2 regions of the Bacillus sp. CZDM1 genome follow, and region 1 is predicted to be linked to the other one. Evidence: riboswitches for the same ligand, from Rfam matches in the RefSeq annotation. Region 1 holds a riboswitch; the other holds the start of a gene.

What was found. Region 1 has a riboswitch for FMN ahead of ACY3XC_RS01945 (ECF transporter S component). Riboswitches for the same ligand answer to the same signal wherever they lie in the genome.
Region 2: it holds a riboswitch for FMN, as region 1 does, so the genes downstream of both, ribE (riboflavin synthase) here and ACY3XC_RS01945 (ECF transporter S component) in region 1, are expected to answer to the same signal.

The regions. Positions count from the first base shown of each region.
Region 1 is NZ_JBUESO010000001.1:357,806-365,599, reverse strand. It holds gene ACY3XC_RS01965 (ATP-binding protein) at 1-1,705, shown strand, start outside; gene sigX (RNA polymerase sigma factor SigX) at 1,921-2,472, shown strand; gene ACY3XC_RS01955 (hypothetical protein) at 2,447-3,613, shown strand; gene ACY3XC_RS01950 (peptidoglycan DD-metalloendopeptidase family protein) at 3,795-4,517, shown strand; FMN riboswitch at 4,609-4,740, shown strand; gene ACY3XC_RS01945 (ECF transporter S component) at 4,909-5,478, shown strand; gene ACY3XC_RS01940 (ferredoxin) at 5,590-5,838, opposite strand; gene ACY3XC_RS01935 (YpbB family protein) at 6,071-7,117, shown strand; gene ACY3XC_RS01930 (RecQ family ATP-dependent DNA helicase) at 7,108-7,794, shown strand, end outside.
Region 2 is NZ_JBUESO010000004.1:306,078-313,871, reverse strand. It holds gene ACY3XC_RS11790 (Cof-type HAD-IIB family hydrolase) at 1-453, shown strand, start outside; gene ACY3XC_RS11785 (cold-shock protein) at 647-847, shown strand; gene ACY3XC_RS11780 (YwbE family protein) at 1,049-1,255, opposite strand; gene ACY3XC_RS11775 (hypothetical protein) at 1,255-1,458, opposite strand; partial or broken gene ACY3XC_RS11770 (CapA family protein) at 1,611-3,766, shown strand; gene ACY3XC_RS11765 (SDR family oxidoreductase) at 3,771-4,619, shown strand; gene ACY3XC_RS11760 (GyrI-like domain-containing protein) at 4,726-5,199, shown strand; FMN riboswitch at 5,287-5,433, shown strand; gene ribE (riboflavin synthase) at 5,586-6,245, shown strand; gene ribB (3,4-dihydroxy-2-butanone-4-phosphate synthase) at 6,283-7,413, shown strand; gene ribH (6,7-dimethyl-8-ribityllumazine synthase) at 7,441-7,794, shown strand, end outside.

The DNA of each region.
Region 1 (7,794 bases):
AACTGTAATGCTCCTAGAATTCTTTGAGAATAACAATATTACGGAAACCAAAAATGATTTAACTCATCAGGCTGAGAAAATAGCTAAAGTATTGGAGAATCATCCGGATGAGCAATTTTCCTTAGGTTTAGAAATCTCATGGGAAATCATTGATGAATTCACAAAGGTAGTTATCATTAAAAATAACCGTGAAGTCTACTTCTCGCCTAACACTGAAAAGTCAGTGAAATTATCATTACAAGATATACGCAATGATGTTGAGATGTCCAAAGTCTTTGAAGAGGACGTAACGGTTGAAAAAGTGGCAAAGCTTTCATCGAATGATTCAGGGAAGGATACTGCCAAATATTCGATTATTGGTGTACCGCTGCACATGGATGATGAGGAAATTGGCGCGGTATTTATTTATCAATCCTTGGAAATCATTCAAGAAACTACACACTCAACCACTAATTTTATCTTACTTGTTGCGGGTGTAGCTATTATTCTGACAACTATTTTTGCCTTCTTTTTATCTAGCAGGATTACGGCTCCTTTAATAAAAATGAGGGAAGCTGCCTTCGAAGTGGCAAGAGGGAAATTTGATACGAAAGTTCCAATCCTGACTCATGATGAAATTGGGGAACTTGCCACAGCATTTAACCAGATGGGCAGGCAGCTTAAGTTTAATATGAATGCCCTGAGTCAGGAAAAGGAACAGCTTGCAAGCATCTTGAGCAGTATGGCGGATGGAGTTATTACTTTTAATCGGGACGGAACAATCCTAATTTCCAATCCGCCGGCTGACCGTTTTTTACAATATTGGTACTATGAAAAAGGGGGACCTGGATCTCCTTCTGAAGAAATACCAACACAAGTAATGGAGCTTTTTCAACAGTCTGTTGATACAGAGACAGAGCAAGCGGGGGAAATTTCTCTTCAAGGCCGTCATTGGGTCATCCTGGTTAGTCCGCTATACAGTAACCGATTTATTCGTGGAGCGGTTGCGGTACTAAGAGATATGACAGAAGAACGGGTGTTAGAAAAAATGAGAAAAGATTTTATTGCAAACGTTTCTCATGAGCTAAGAACACCAATTTCCATGTTACAAGGCTATAGTGAAGCCATTGTAGATGATATTGCTGAATCTCAAGAAGAGAAAAAGGAAATGGCAAAAGTAATCTACGATGAATCATTGAGGATGGGGAGACTCGTTAATGAGTTGCTTGATCTTGCGAGAATGGAAGCCGGGCATATTCAATTAACGCTGGATGATGTGAATCTTACTGCGTTTATGAATAGAATTGTTCATAAGTTTCAAGGGCTGGCTAGAGACAATGAGATACATTTAAGTGCTGAGTTGGAGAATGATATTCCAAACATCTTATTTGATCCAGACCGGATTGAGCAAGTATTAACGAACTTGATTGATAATGCTATCAGACATACACCACAAGGCGGTTCAGTTAGGTTACATGTAAGGAATGATGACTTCGGAATAAAAGTGGAAGTCTCTGATTCAGGTTCTGGAATTCCTGAAGAAGATTTGCCTTTCGTATTTGAACGTTTCTATAAAGCAGATAAAGCAAGAACTAGAGGCAGAGCTGGTACTGGATTAGGACTAGCTATCGCGAAAAATATTATTGACGCGCATCATGGTCATATTTCAGTACAAAGTAAAATAGGACAAGGAACGACATTTGCCTTCTTACTTCCACGAAAATGAGAAGAATATGGCGATTTCTCTTGATTCACGGGAAACAATTAAAAGCGGAAGCCCTTAGGCGCTGAAGCTAGATAAAAATAATAAAACTTTAAACTCATCTATAATGGTGAGTTTTTTGTTTTGCCTTCACTTTTTTTTATAAAAAGTCTATATTTAATATGTGAAACTTTTTGTACATAAGTATCGACTAATTCTATGAACGGGGAGGGGAATGGATGGACTCCGTTTTCGAAGAGCTATATCAAAAATATCATCATGACGTTTTTCAATTTCTATTTTATATGGTAAGAAACAAAGAACAGGCAGAGGATCTAGTCCAAGAAGTATATATAAGGGTATTTAAATCTTATCATCGCTTTGAAGGGAAAAGCAGTGAAAAAACATGGCTATTTTCTATCGCGCGAAATGTTGCCATTGATTCATTTCGTAAGCAAAAGGGATGGAAGGGAAGACTCCTTGAAAAATTTGATTGGTCACAAAGTCAGATAAAAGATGATTATCCGATACCCGAAGAAATTACAATTCAAAGGGAAGAAATCAAATGGGTTTATCAATGTTTGGACCATTGCACTGTGGATCAACGTTCTGTTGTCATATTGCGTTTTTTAAACGATTTATCAATTAGTGAAACAGCAGAGGCTCTCGATTGGACGGAAAGTAAAGTGAAAACAACACAACATCGTGCATTGAAAGTATTGAAAAGGCACATGGAAATATTTCATGATAAGGAGGGATTAGAGAGTGAAGAAGTCGGAGTGGAGCGATAAGCAGCTCGAAGAATTACTTAGGCAAATGCCCAAAATAGAAGACAATCGCAATCCTCGTGACATATATCAAAATCTTTCTATAAAAAAGAGAAAAAGAACAGCATGGCTAATTCCAGGGTTTGCAGCAGCTGCTGCATTACTCCTTTTTTTCATATTAATTCCTAGGTTTTTAGAAGGAACACAATCTTTTGATAGTGCAAAACAGGAATCTTCAAGTGAGGAAAAGATTAGCCTTGCTGACGATAAAGCATCAATACTGGATAATAAAGAAGAAGATGGGTTATCAGGTGCAGAACCTAAAATGCTGATGACTGGAATGAATAAAAGTGCAATATACGATGATGATATAGAGAACGGAAAGGTAATCACTTATTGGGTACCTGATTCGCAGGCACAAATACTAGTCCCTGTATCCATTATTGTCCCTCAAGATGATAACAAGAATTGGCTGTCTCTTTTTACTGATTCAATGGGACTGTTAAAGGAAGAGGAATGGGGATTGACAGATTATTATCCACTGAACGCCACGTTGGAATTGGATAACACGAATAATACCGTGATTGTCAATGTGCCTAGTGACCATAAATATGGGCAAGGTTCTGCAGGTGAACAGATTTTTTTAGATATATTGGAGAAAACAATAGCTTCGAATAGTCAGGTAAATAAGATTAAACTCAAAACAAATGGACAGCCTGGAATAGAATTTGGTAATTATGGTGTAATGGATGAATTGGAAGTTAATCCAGAAGGTAAACATGGATATTTCTTATATACACCTGATGGATTAGAAACCACCTATCTCGTACCTTCGACTGAAATGTTTCAAGATATAAATTCAGCTTTCGAAGCAATGAAGACTGACCAAGAGGTAGGCGGCCTAGAAGCCTCAATAGGTTCATCCTTTCAGATGAAGGAAGTTTCAATTCAGGATAACAAATTAATCATTAATATGGATGAAAACACACCAATGGAGGATAACCTTGCAACGGTTTATGCCTTTGAAGCCATTTTATTAACTGCAAAAGAATTTGGGATAGAGACGATTATGGTAGTGAACGCTCCCATTAAGCTTTTAGGACCATTTGATTTATCACAGGAAATAAAGGTTCCGTTGGCACCTAATCACCGCCCAATCGAATAATATAAGATTAAAAAGATTGACCAGTATAAGGTTAATCTTTTTTTTAATGAATAAAAAACCATATCTCTCCAAATTATAACAAGTATGCTTAACCGCTCTGACCAACAATATGTTCTAAATAACATTCCGTAAACATATGGTTTGTGGAGGAGAGGACAAGATTAAGGAGGAAAACAATCAAATGCGAGACTACATAAGGCGGCTTTTAATTGCCGCAATTATGGCGCTTTGTGTCAGCTTATTATTTTTAGGTGGAAAGCAGACTGAAGCGAGTATGCAGGAATCAAAGGAAATAAAAGCTGGATGGATATGGCCCGCTGATGGTGTCATATCTGATACATATGGAACAAGGCGTGGAACACATAAGGGAATCGATATAGCGGGCAGGTTAAACGCTCCTGTTATCGCTGTAGAAGATGGGGTTGTGGGCAAATCCTATTATTCAAAGACTTATGGGAATGTAATATTTCTTAAGCACCCAAATAACTATGTTACGGTTTATGCCCACTTAAATAAGCGGCTTGTAAATACAGGTCAAGAGATTAAACAAGGTGCTAGAATAGGGATGATGGGAAGAACGGGTGAATCAACAGGTGTTCATCTTCACTTTGAGAGTCATGAGGTAGAATGGACATTTGATAAGAAAAATGCAATTGATCCAGAAACGCTGCTTGGTCATACTGAGGTAGGTGTGGCAGTAAAAGGTGGAATGGCAAGTAGCACCAATATTCTTGCAGCAAGTACGTATGTAAATAGCGAAAAGGCACATTATATTGTACAAGCGGGAGATACACTAACCTCCATTGCAAAGAAAAGCAATTTATCAGTTGCGGAGCTAAAAGAAGTCAACCAACTAAAGTCAGATCTTATCCTGCCTGCACAAGTTTTAGTCATTCAAAAATAATTAATATTACACTAACCTTCACAATTGGTTAGTGTTTTTTTCTTTTCAATACGAATACTTACTAGTATAATGAGGGAGTAATTAAATATCGATCTATCTTCGGGGCAGGGTGAAATTCCCGATCGGCGGTATTAGAGTTAAACTCTTGAGCCCGCGAGCTTTTATGGCAGGATTTGGTGTAATTCCAAAGCCGACAGTATAGTCTGGATGGGAGAAGATGGAGGTTCGCGACGTTCAAAAAATGCTGGTATATTGAACGTTTATTAAGAGCGCCTTTGTAAAACTCCCTCAAGATTACTTTCTTGAGGTTTTTTATTTTTACTAGGACACCTTAAAAGCTGCTGAACCTCTCTTCCTAACTTGATGGATCAAAAAGGAGAGAGGAAAAAGAATGAAGAAAAAAATGAGTGTCAAAGCAATTGTATCAATTGGAATGCTGAGCAGTATCGCATATCTTTTAATGCTGATAAACTTCCCGCTTCCACCATTTCCAAATTTCTTATTTATTGATTTCAGCGATATCCCAGCATTAATCGCTGCATTAATTTTTGGACCTGTTGCAGGAATATTAGTTGAGTTTTTCAAGAACGCACTCAATTATATTGCTACTGGAAGTGCAACTGGAATTCCGGTTGGACATATTGCGAATTTCCTTGCAGGTATTCTGTTTGTATTGCCAACCTACTATGTATACAACAAAATGAGAACCCGAAAAGGAATGACATTCGCACTGATTGCAGGAACCCTTATTATGGCGGTAATGATGAGCATTTTAAATTACTTATTTATTTTACCGGCATATACCTCGCTGTTGAAGTTTCCTGACATGCGAAATTTAGTGGTGCCGTGGATTTTACCATTTAATATCATTAAAGGCATAATCATGTCTTCTATATTTATGCTGCTATTCATCAGAATGCAGTCATGGATTAATAAATTAACAATTGTAAAAAGTGCTTAAAAGAAAAGAAATCAGGCTTGTTGCCTGGTTTCTTTTATTTGATTGAGAATAAATAACCCCCGCCAAAGGATGACGAGGGTAGCAGCTTAACAATATTTTAATGACAAAATATTATTCGAATTTAGTTGGATTGCCGTCAAATGCTTCGTCAGCAACTTTAATTGAATCAGTTGGACAGCCTTCGAAAGCATCCATCATGTCATCAATTAATACATCAGGGATTTCTACAATACCCTCGTTATCATCAAGAGTTACAAATGCAATACCCTCATCATCATAATCGTAAATGTCTGGTGCTGCTGCTCCACATGCTCCGCATGCAATGCAAGTTTCTTTGTCAACAATCGTGTACTTTGCCATGAAAAAAAAACCTCCCAATAAAATAACTTACTCATTCCATATTAAATGGAAACGCATTACTCATTCCTATTGTAAAACTGAATGAGTAACTTTTCAATAGTAAAATACTCTATAGGATTTGGATTACCTAATCTTCCACATTTTTTAGCAACACGACTACCACTTTCATGATAGAATAGGGATAGAAAAATAGGTGATTTTGTCGATTATAAGCAAAAAGTGGTGGAATGGAATGTGTGAAATAGAAAATATTTTATTATATTGTTTGAAACAATTAAACGGTGAAAGAACAATTTATTCCATCTATCACCTTTTAAATGGGAAAAAATCATCACAAACACTTCAGGATGCACATTTATTTTCACTTAAAAGGTACTTTCGAATTCTTGAACCATTAACGCGCGAATCTTTTGATAAAATTTTCAACAACTTACTTGAGGGAAAAATGGTGGAAGCCTCTGGGGATCAAAGATTTAAACTTACCTCTAGAGGACAAGCATACTTATTGCAACATCCACAGCCATCCTATATAAATGGTTGGAAGTATCAACTTAATACATTGCTATTTTGGGAAAGACTGTCCCTGCTGGTTCAAGTAGCTTCTAATATTATATTTAAAGAAACGAAATACATCCCCATTCAAAAAAATTCTGAGGTTCATAACTGGTTGAAGGACTTTTTAAAATCTACCTCGATCCCAAAGCAAAAGCTAGGGGAGATTCTCTATTCAGAATTAGTGGGTATTTTTGAACAGGAAAAAGATATCAACCCTTCCGTATTGGTTTTTAGATTAACGGGATATCAACAAATTGGATTGACCTCTATGCAAACGGCGAAAATGCTGAATTTTGATTTACTTCAATATCATCTCGCCTTTATCAATTGCCTCCATTGCTTAATCCAATGCATTGAAAAAAATCCTGCTCGTTATCAGGTGTTATCATCGCTGTTAGCAAATTTTGAACAAAAAGATTCCTTAACTCATTCTTCACGTAAAACCTGGGAACTTTTAAATCAAGGTTTTTCCCTGGAGGAGATCGCAGGTATTCGTCATTTAAAAATAAGTACAATAGAAGATCATATTGTAGAATTTGCTTTAAATATTAAAGGATTTTCCATTAATTCCTATGTGGAGGAAGAAACCCAACAGAAGATCTTAGAAATTTCACGGCAAGAATCTACTAGGCAGCTTAAAGTAATTAGGAACATTTTTAAAGAGACTTCCTACTTTCAAATTAGACTCGTTCTGGCAAAGTATGGTGATAGACAATGGAATTAGAAAAACTTTTATTTACGCATTTTGGTTATCAAACATTTAAAACGGGGCAAAAGGAAGTGATCTCGTCTTTGCTCGGGGGGAACCATACGATTGCGATGCTTCCTACAGGCACAGGTAAATCTTTATGTTACCAGCTTCCAGGGTATTGTCTTGATGGGCAGATATTAATCATTTCTCCTCTGTTATCTCTAATGCAGGATCAGGTGGAGCAATTAATGAAATTTGGTGAAAAACGGGTTATTGCTTTAAACTCTTTTCTTGCTTCTGATAAGCGAGGCTATGTATTACGGAATTTAACAAAATTTAAATATATTTTTGTTTCGCCAGAAATGTTAAGCCTGCCTGCTATTATGAAAAAGCTGCAAGCCCTTAACATCTCGTTATTTGTAGTGGATGAGGCACATTGCATTTCACAATGGGGCTACGATTTCCGTCCAGATTATTCTAAGCTGGGAGATTTTCGAAAGAAACTCGGGAATCCGCTAACCCTTGCATTAACAGCAACCGCCACCAAAAAGGTAAGAGAGGATATTATCCAATCTCTTGATTTAGAGGAATTTAGTAAGATTGATTCGACGATTGACCGTCCGAATATTGCCTTTTATGTTGAAGAAGTACCTAATTATAAGGATAAGCAATCCCGTTTGATAGAATTAGTTCTTCAGTTACAAAAGCCG
Region 2 (7,794 bases), on a different contig from region 1:
GTAGAGCTTACTCAAAAGCATAAGATAAGATTTTGGGCGATTAACACAAATCGAAACTGGTTTGATGAAATGCCGGAGGATATTCATGCTGAGGAATGGTTGAAATTTGGGTTTAACATAAAAGATGAACCAACAAGGGATATAATTCTAAAAGAGCTAGAAGCAAGAGGGGAGTTTGAATTAAGTAACTCGACTCCAACAAATATCGAAGTAAACCCAGTTGGGATTAATAAGGCAAAAGGACTGGCTTTAGTCTGTGAGCGCCTAGGAATACATATGAAGAATGTTATGGCCGTAGGTGATAGTCTTAATGATTTGGCGATGATTAAAGAGGCTGGCTTAGGTATTGCAATGGGAAATGCTCAGGAATTGGTAAAACAAGCAGCATCTTGGGTCACCACAACCAATAATGAAAATGGTGTCGCTGCAGCAATCCGAAAATGGGTGCTCTAGTACTATCATTTGCGGACACATAAACAATATACTGAATAGAAAATTTTATTTTCTTGAAATAAAATTTAATCTATTGAGAAATACTTATAACCAAGAGGATATTGTTTAAAAACAATTCCTCTTGGTTATAATAATCGGGCAAGACTATATTGCAATTTCATGTAATTGTTACATGCTAGGAGGAGCTACAAAGATGGAAAATGGTAAAGTAAAATGGTTTAACGGTGAAAAAGGCTTTGGATTTATCGAGCGTGACGGTGGAGACGATGTATTCGTTCATTTCTCTGCAATTCAAGGCGAAGGCTACAAAACGTTAGATGAAGGTCAAGAAGTAACGTTTGAAATCGAAAATGGACAACGTGGTCCACAAGCGGTTAACGTTCGTAAAGCATAATTAACCTTCTAAATCAAAAACAGACTCCAACGCGAGTCTGTTTTTTTATCGTTCTGGGCGGTCACTCATATAAAAGAGAGTCCCTATAGAATAAAAAAACCTCCACAAAAGGTGGAGGTTCAATATGTGATAAGTAAAATGGTTATTTATAGTATGGGGTTATTATAGAAAATTCATACCTAAGGATAGTTCAATTTACCATTAGGTGGACTTTGAATTCAATATTTCCTGCACTCTGCCAACTTGGCCATCCGTTAATCTCACTTTAATCCCATGGGGATGAGAGCTGGAATTTGTTAAAATATCCTTCACGACACCCCTTGTTAGTTTTCCGGTTCTTTGATCAGCCTTAAGTACAATATTAACCTCGATACCGGGAGTGATGTCTTTTCTATTTTGTCCGTTCATTAAACACCCATTTTTCTACGAGTATTACTCACTTTTTTAGTCTGTTGGCTTTTCATTTTTTGGCTGTTTTGCAGCCCGCCTTGGCTGTTATTCGCTGCTGCAGCCTTATTCTTCTTATTGGCTAGCTGCTGCTTCATAGCTTCCTGCAAACTCATTTTCTTTTTTGGTTCTTCATTTTGGTTTGTTTGATTGTTATCTGACATTAGAAAATCCTCCTGAAAATATGTACTAAGATACATACAGTATAATCTATTTTTAATAAAATTAACAAATTAATTAAAAAGGATAAAGTTACGGAATATTCACTTTCTTGTTATTTATTTTTTTACCTTAAATTTATTCTGTTAAATGATTATTGTTATTTTCTGATTATTTATTAAAATACTTTAAATTTCGACACCTTTTGCAGCTCCCTCATATTAAACTAATTCTAATCACTAGGGGGGAGAGGGGCATTGAAAAATCCTTTTTTATTTTTGATTATCCTTTTTATCATAGTTTCACAAAGTATGCATGGCCATGCACAGAACCGGATGATAATCTAATAGATTTGCAGATTGAGTTAGAAGAATACATAAAACCATGGCAAGATAAGATTACACTTCACTACCAAAATCTACTATCCGATGTATCCTATGAAATAAATAATGATAAGAAGATGCCTGCAGCAAGTACGATTAAACTTCCATTGGCACTATATGTATTGAAGCTCGCTGATCAAGGGGAAATCGATATTTCTGAAAAGCTAACTTATATGAGTCATCATTATTATGAAGGAAGCGGCATCATTCAAAATGATAAAATAGGGAGTAGCTATACCATTGAGGACCTTATCGAAAAAGCGATGGTCTATAGTGATAATATTGCTTTTATTATGCTAAAGGAACGAGTAGGGCAGAACAATTTTATTCAATTCATGAAAAGCCTTGGAGCTAAGTATACATACCCCGGAGGACAAAATGTTACTTCTGCAGGGGATTTAATTCTGTATGCAAAAGAAGTATACCAATTTTCTAAGGAAAGTAAATATGGAGAAAAACTGGTAACATACCTAGAAAATACAATCTATAATACTACAATCCCTCAAGGTATTCCTGGTAAGAATATTGCTCATAAGGTTGGGATGATTCCGAAAGACTTGATTTATAATGACGTCGCCATCGTTTACGATAAAGTACCCTTTGGATTAGCTGTCACGACTATGGGAATTGGATATGAAAAATCACAGGAGGTCATCGCAGGAATTGCTAACATTGTTAATAAGCATCATGAATTAATCGTAAAGGAATACCTAACAGTTGACGTACCCAAGAGCAAACTTGAAAGTATCTATATAAATGGAAATACAAAATCGGGAAACAATAGTGTTTTTTTAACGAAGGAGTTTTTTGTAAACTATATTAAACCTTGGAGTATCGATAATAAAGTAGAAAAAGTTACATACTATCACCGTCTTGTATCCCTAAAGCAAACTCTATCGGCTGATCCAATTAAGATAAAAGATTCATGGGAAGCAGCAGCAAAAAAAGCAGAAGAAGAACAATTTAAGAAATCAATTAGGATTACCTTTGCCGGCGATGCGATGATGGATTGGTCTGTAAAAGAAACGGTAAAACAAAAAGGTCCAGACTATCCCTTCATACATATTAAAAAGGAACTTTCCTCGAGTGACTTAAGTGTCGTAAATCTGGAAACAGCGATTACTACAGACGGAGTAAAGGTTCCAAAGGAATATAATTTCCGTTCAGATCCTATTTCCTTAACAGGATTAAAAATGCTGGGTTTCAGCTAGTAAGTTTGGCTAACAACCATTCCTTTGATTATGGTCAATCCGGGTTTACCGACACGCTTAGTAATCTGAAAATATACCAACTTGACTATATGGGTGGAGGGACAAACAAGGCAGAGGCTTATGGTGCTAAAACGTATACGATTAAAGGCAGAAGTATTAAATTGCTGGCATTCTCAAGAGTTCTTCCTGACTTTACCTGGTTGGCAACCGATACAAAGCCAGGCTTAGCAAATGGATATGATTTATCTTTAATTCAAAACACCATTGAAATAGAAAAGAAAGATGCAGATTTCCTTTTTGTCTATATCCACTGGGGTGTTGAAACCAAGCGTTCTCCTGAAGCTTTCCAACGTGAGTGGGCAAAAACGATGATTGATTCAGGGGCGGATGGGGTTATTGGCAGCCATCCTCATGTGCTTCAAGGCTTTGAATATTATAAAGGTAAACCGATTGCCTATTCATTAGGAAATTTCCTTTTTCCAAATTACATTAAAGGGGATAAAGCACAAACTGGAATCCTGCATCTAGATATCCAAAAGGACAATATTGAAATGTCTTTTGTACCGTTTAGAATTATTCAGGATCAAATCATTGTACAGACAGAGCAGGAAAAACAAGTTATTTGGAACGAGCTTCAAACCTTATCTTACGGGGAAGTTCAAATTAACAATGGAATCATTTCTGACTCAACAACGGTTGCAAAAGCAAAAGGGAGATAAAACTATGGAAAACAAAACAGCTATTGTAACCGGTACATCAAGCGGATTTGGCTTAAGTACTTCTGTAGAATTAGCACGAAAAGGATTCACTGTTATTGCTGCCATGAGAAACTGTAATAAAAGCAGTATGCTTTTGCAGGAGGCAAGGAAGCATGGAGTTGAATCTAAAATCATCGTTCATGAATTAGATGTTACATATGAAGAGTCAATCCAAGCCTTCAAATCGTGGATTAAAGAGGAGTTTGGGAGAGTAGACGTATTGATTAATAATGCTGGATATGCAGGCGCAGGGTTTGTGGAAGATGTATCAATGGATGAATATCGAAAACAATTTGAAACAAATGTTTTTGGAGTTTTCGCCGTTACCAAGGCCTTTTTGCCTTTAATGAGGATGCAAAAACAGGGGTGTATAATCAATATTAGCAGTATAAGCGGGAAAGTAGCTTTTCCTGGTCTTTCACCTTATGTTGCCTCGAAGTATGCCATCGAGGGCTGGAGTGAGAGTCTCCGCCTAGAAATGCAGCCATTTGGTGTGAAGGTCGTATTGATTGAACCTGGTTCCTACAAAACCAATATTTGGTCAACAGGAAAACAGGTTGCAGAAGAATCATTACTTTTACACTCTCCATATAAGGATTACATGCAAAGCATAGAAAGATATATTGCAGAAGGGGAAAACAGCTTTGGCAACCCCGAGGATGTGGCAAAAAAAATAGCTGAGATTGCAACATTGGAAAACCCGGGTATTAGGTACCCAATTGGCCGTGGAGTTAAAGCTGCTATCTTTTTGAAAAACTTTTTACCATGGAGACTTTGGGAAAAAACAATTATAAGTAAATTGTTTGTAAAATAGAGCAGATTAGTCCTTATGTATTCACGATGTTGTCGTTTTTAGGAAGGAATTTTAGGGGTAAGGTGAGAATAATAGATATATAAGCAACAAAAGAGGAGTGATAGGTATGGAGATTCAAGTACTTGAAAAAGAAGAAATAAAGGTAATTGGAATTTCTGGGAGTGGCACTTATTCCCAAATGGACAAGATACCGGAATTATTTAATGAAATGAAAGTACGGTTAGAAGAAGTACCCAATCAAACCAATGATGCAATCGTAATTGCGCCCTTTCATAGCAGAGAGACAGAATTCACCTATTATGTAACGACACCAGTTGAAAAGGTAGAAAATGTTCCTGATGGTATGGTTGGATTTACCATCCCTCGCAAAAATTATGTTTATTGTTCCTATAAAGGAAGTTTTAAAGAATTAGAAAATACATACCGGCAAATGTTAGTATGGATGCAAGATTATGGCTATGATTTAGACGATCATGCCTTGAGCTTAAAAGTTGTTAAAGAAAATGAATTTGATAGCGAAGGCAGCATGGGTTTCGAACTTTATCTTCCTGTAAAAAGCTATAAGGATACCTACAAATGACGTAATTTTTGGGAGAAGATTTTATCTTCTCTTTCTTTTTTTAGCATTTCTCCCAATTATTATGTATACTAATAGTAATCATATTGAATATTCCTTCGGGGTCAGGTGAAATTCCTAACCGGCGGTGATGAAGCATAGCTTCTTAGTCCGTGACCCGGTTAACGTAAAAGTTAAGCGGTGGATCTGGTGAAAATCCAGAGCCGACAGTTAAAGTCTGGATGGGAGAAGGAAAAAAATCCGGTTTTAACCAAGGGAGAAATCTGCCCTTTTTTAAGCCCTATTTTCTTATTGCCTTTTCCAAGGACCCTGAGGTGTTTCATCTCTTCAGGGTCTTTTTTTATTCATTTATGGGTATATGCAAAAAAAAAGGGAAGGAGAGTAAAACTATGTTTACCGGTATTATTGAAGAATTAGGAGTAGTGGCAAATATCCAGCGAACTGGAGAATCATTCGTTCTTACAATTGATGCAAAAAAAATTCTCAAGGATGTCCATCTTGGAGACAGTATCTCGGTAAACGGAGTATGTCTTACTGTCACTAGCTTTTCAGGCAATCAGTTTACAGTAGATGTCATGCCTGAAACCGTAAAAGCCTCCAGCTTACGATCACTCAAACGTGGTGCAAAAGTGAATCTCGAAAGAGCAATGGCTGCAGGGGGCAGGTTTGGAGGTCATTTCGTTTCAGGCCATATTGATGGAACGGGTGTAATTAAAAGTAAAAAACAGGTTGAAAATGCAATCTATTACGAAATCGAAGCCTCAACAGAAATATTAAGGTATGTAATCGAAAGAGGTTCAATTGCCGTAGACGGTACAAGCCTGACTGTATTTGGAGTCACAGATGAAACATTTACTTTATCACTCATCCCGCATACATTATCTGAAAGTATTATTGGTCTTAAGGAATCAGGTGATATTGTCAATTTAGAATGCGATATGATTGGAAAGTATGTTGGACATTTTTTAACAAACAGTCAAAATAATAGTAACAAAAAGAGTCCATCCGGAATTAGCGCGAGTTTTTTAGAAGAGAATGGTTTTGCTTAATTACATATCAACGGAACTTAGAAAGGGGAGAAAAGACGTGTTTGATAAGATTGAAGAAGCATTGATAGATCTGCAAAACGGCAAAGTCATCATTGTATGTGATGACGAGGATCGAGAAAATGAAGGTGATTTTATTTCCTTGGCTGAAAAAGCTACACCTGAGGTAATCAATCTAATGGCTACGCATGGAAGAGGATTAATCTGTGTTCCGATTGATGAGGAGTTAGCACAGAAATTAGAACTTTTCCCAATGGTAGCCGTAAATACAGACGTACATGGTACGGCGTTTACAGTTAGTATTGACCATAAATTTTCAACTACAGGGATATCAGCCTTTGAACGGTCGGCAACAGTATTAAGCATGCTTGATCCGGAATCAAAGCCTTCTGATTTCAAGCGTCCAGGACATATTTTTCCATTAGTGGCCAAAAAAGGCGGAGTCTTGAGGAGAACAGGACACACCGAAGCGGCCGTGGATTTAGCAAGACTATGCGGCTCTAAGCCTGCTGGTGTCATTTGTGAAATCATGAACGACGATGGCACAATGGCACGCGTTCCGGAGTTGCGTAAAATTGCCGATGAGCTTAATGTGAAGATGATTACCATAAAAGATTTGATTGAATACCGCAATAAAAAAGACAAACTAGTCAAACGCGAAATCGAAATCAATTTACCAACGGAATTTGGTGAATTTAAGGCTGCAGGGTATTCAAACGTAATTGATGGTAAAGAACATTTAGCATTAGTAAAAGGTGAAATAAATCCTGATCATCCTATCCTTGTTCGTGTGCATTCAGAGTGTTTAACAGGCGATGTTTTTGGTTCGTTCCAATGTCAGTGCAAACCACAGTTACATGTAGCATTATCACAAATTGAACAAGAAGGAAATGGTGTGCTCCTATATATACGTCAGGGAGGCCGTGGTTTACTAAATAAATTACGGGAGGATGGTCATAACACCTTAGACGAAAATGAAAAGAATGGTACTGGAGAAGAACTAAGGGAATTTGGAATCGGTGCCCAAATATTAAAGGATTTAGGGATTAGAAAAATGAAGTTGTTAACCAATAATCCGCGAAAAATCAAAGGCATTAAGGGCTATGATCTTGAAATCATTGAAACGGTTCCCTTGCAAATGGAAATACTAGATGAAAAGGTAAAAAAATAAAACATTAACATTTATGGAGGTATTATCATGGGTAATTTTTATGAAGGTAATTTAGTAGGCTCAGGTTTAAAAATCGGAATTGTTGTCGGACGTTTTAATGAGTTTATTACGAGCAAATTGTTAAGCGGTGCGCAGGACGCCTTAAAAAGACATGGGGTAAGTGATGGAGATGTGGACATCGCTTGGGTGCCAGGAGCATTTGAAATTCCGCTAATTGCTCAAAAATTGGCGAATAGTAAAAAGTATGATGCTGTTATTACATTAGGCACCGTTATTCGCGGTTCTACTCCACATTTTGACTATGTATGTAATGAAGTAGCCAAGGGTGTTTCAAGGATTAATCTGGATAGCGGTATCCCCGTTATTTTTGGAGTTTTAACA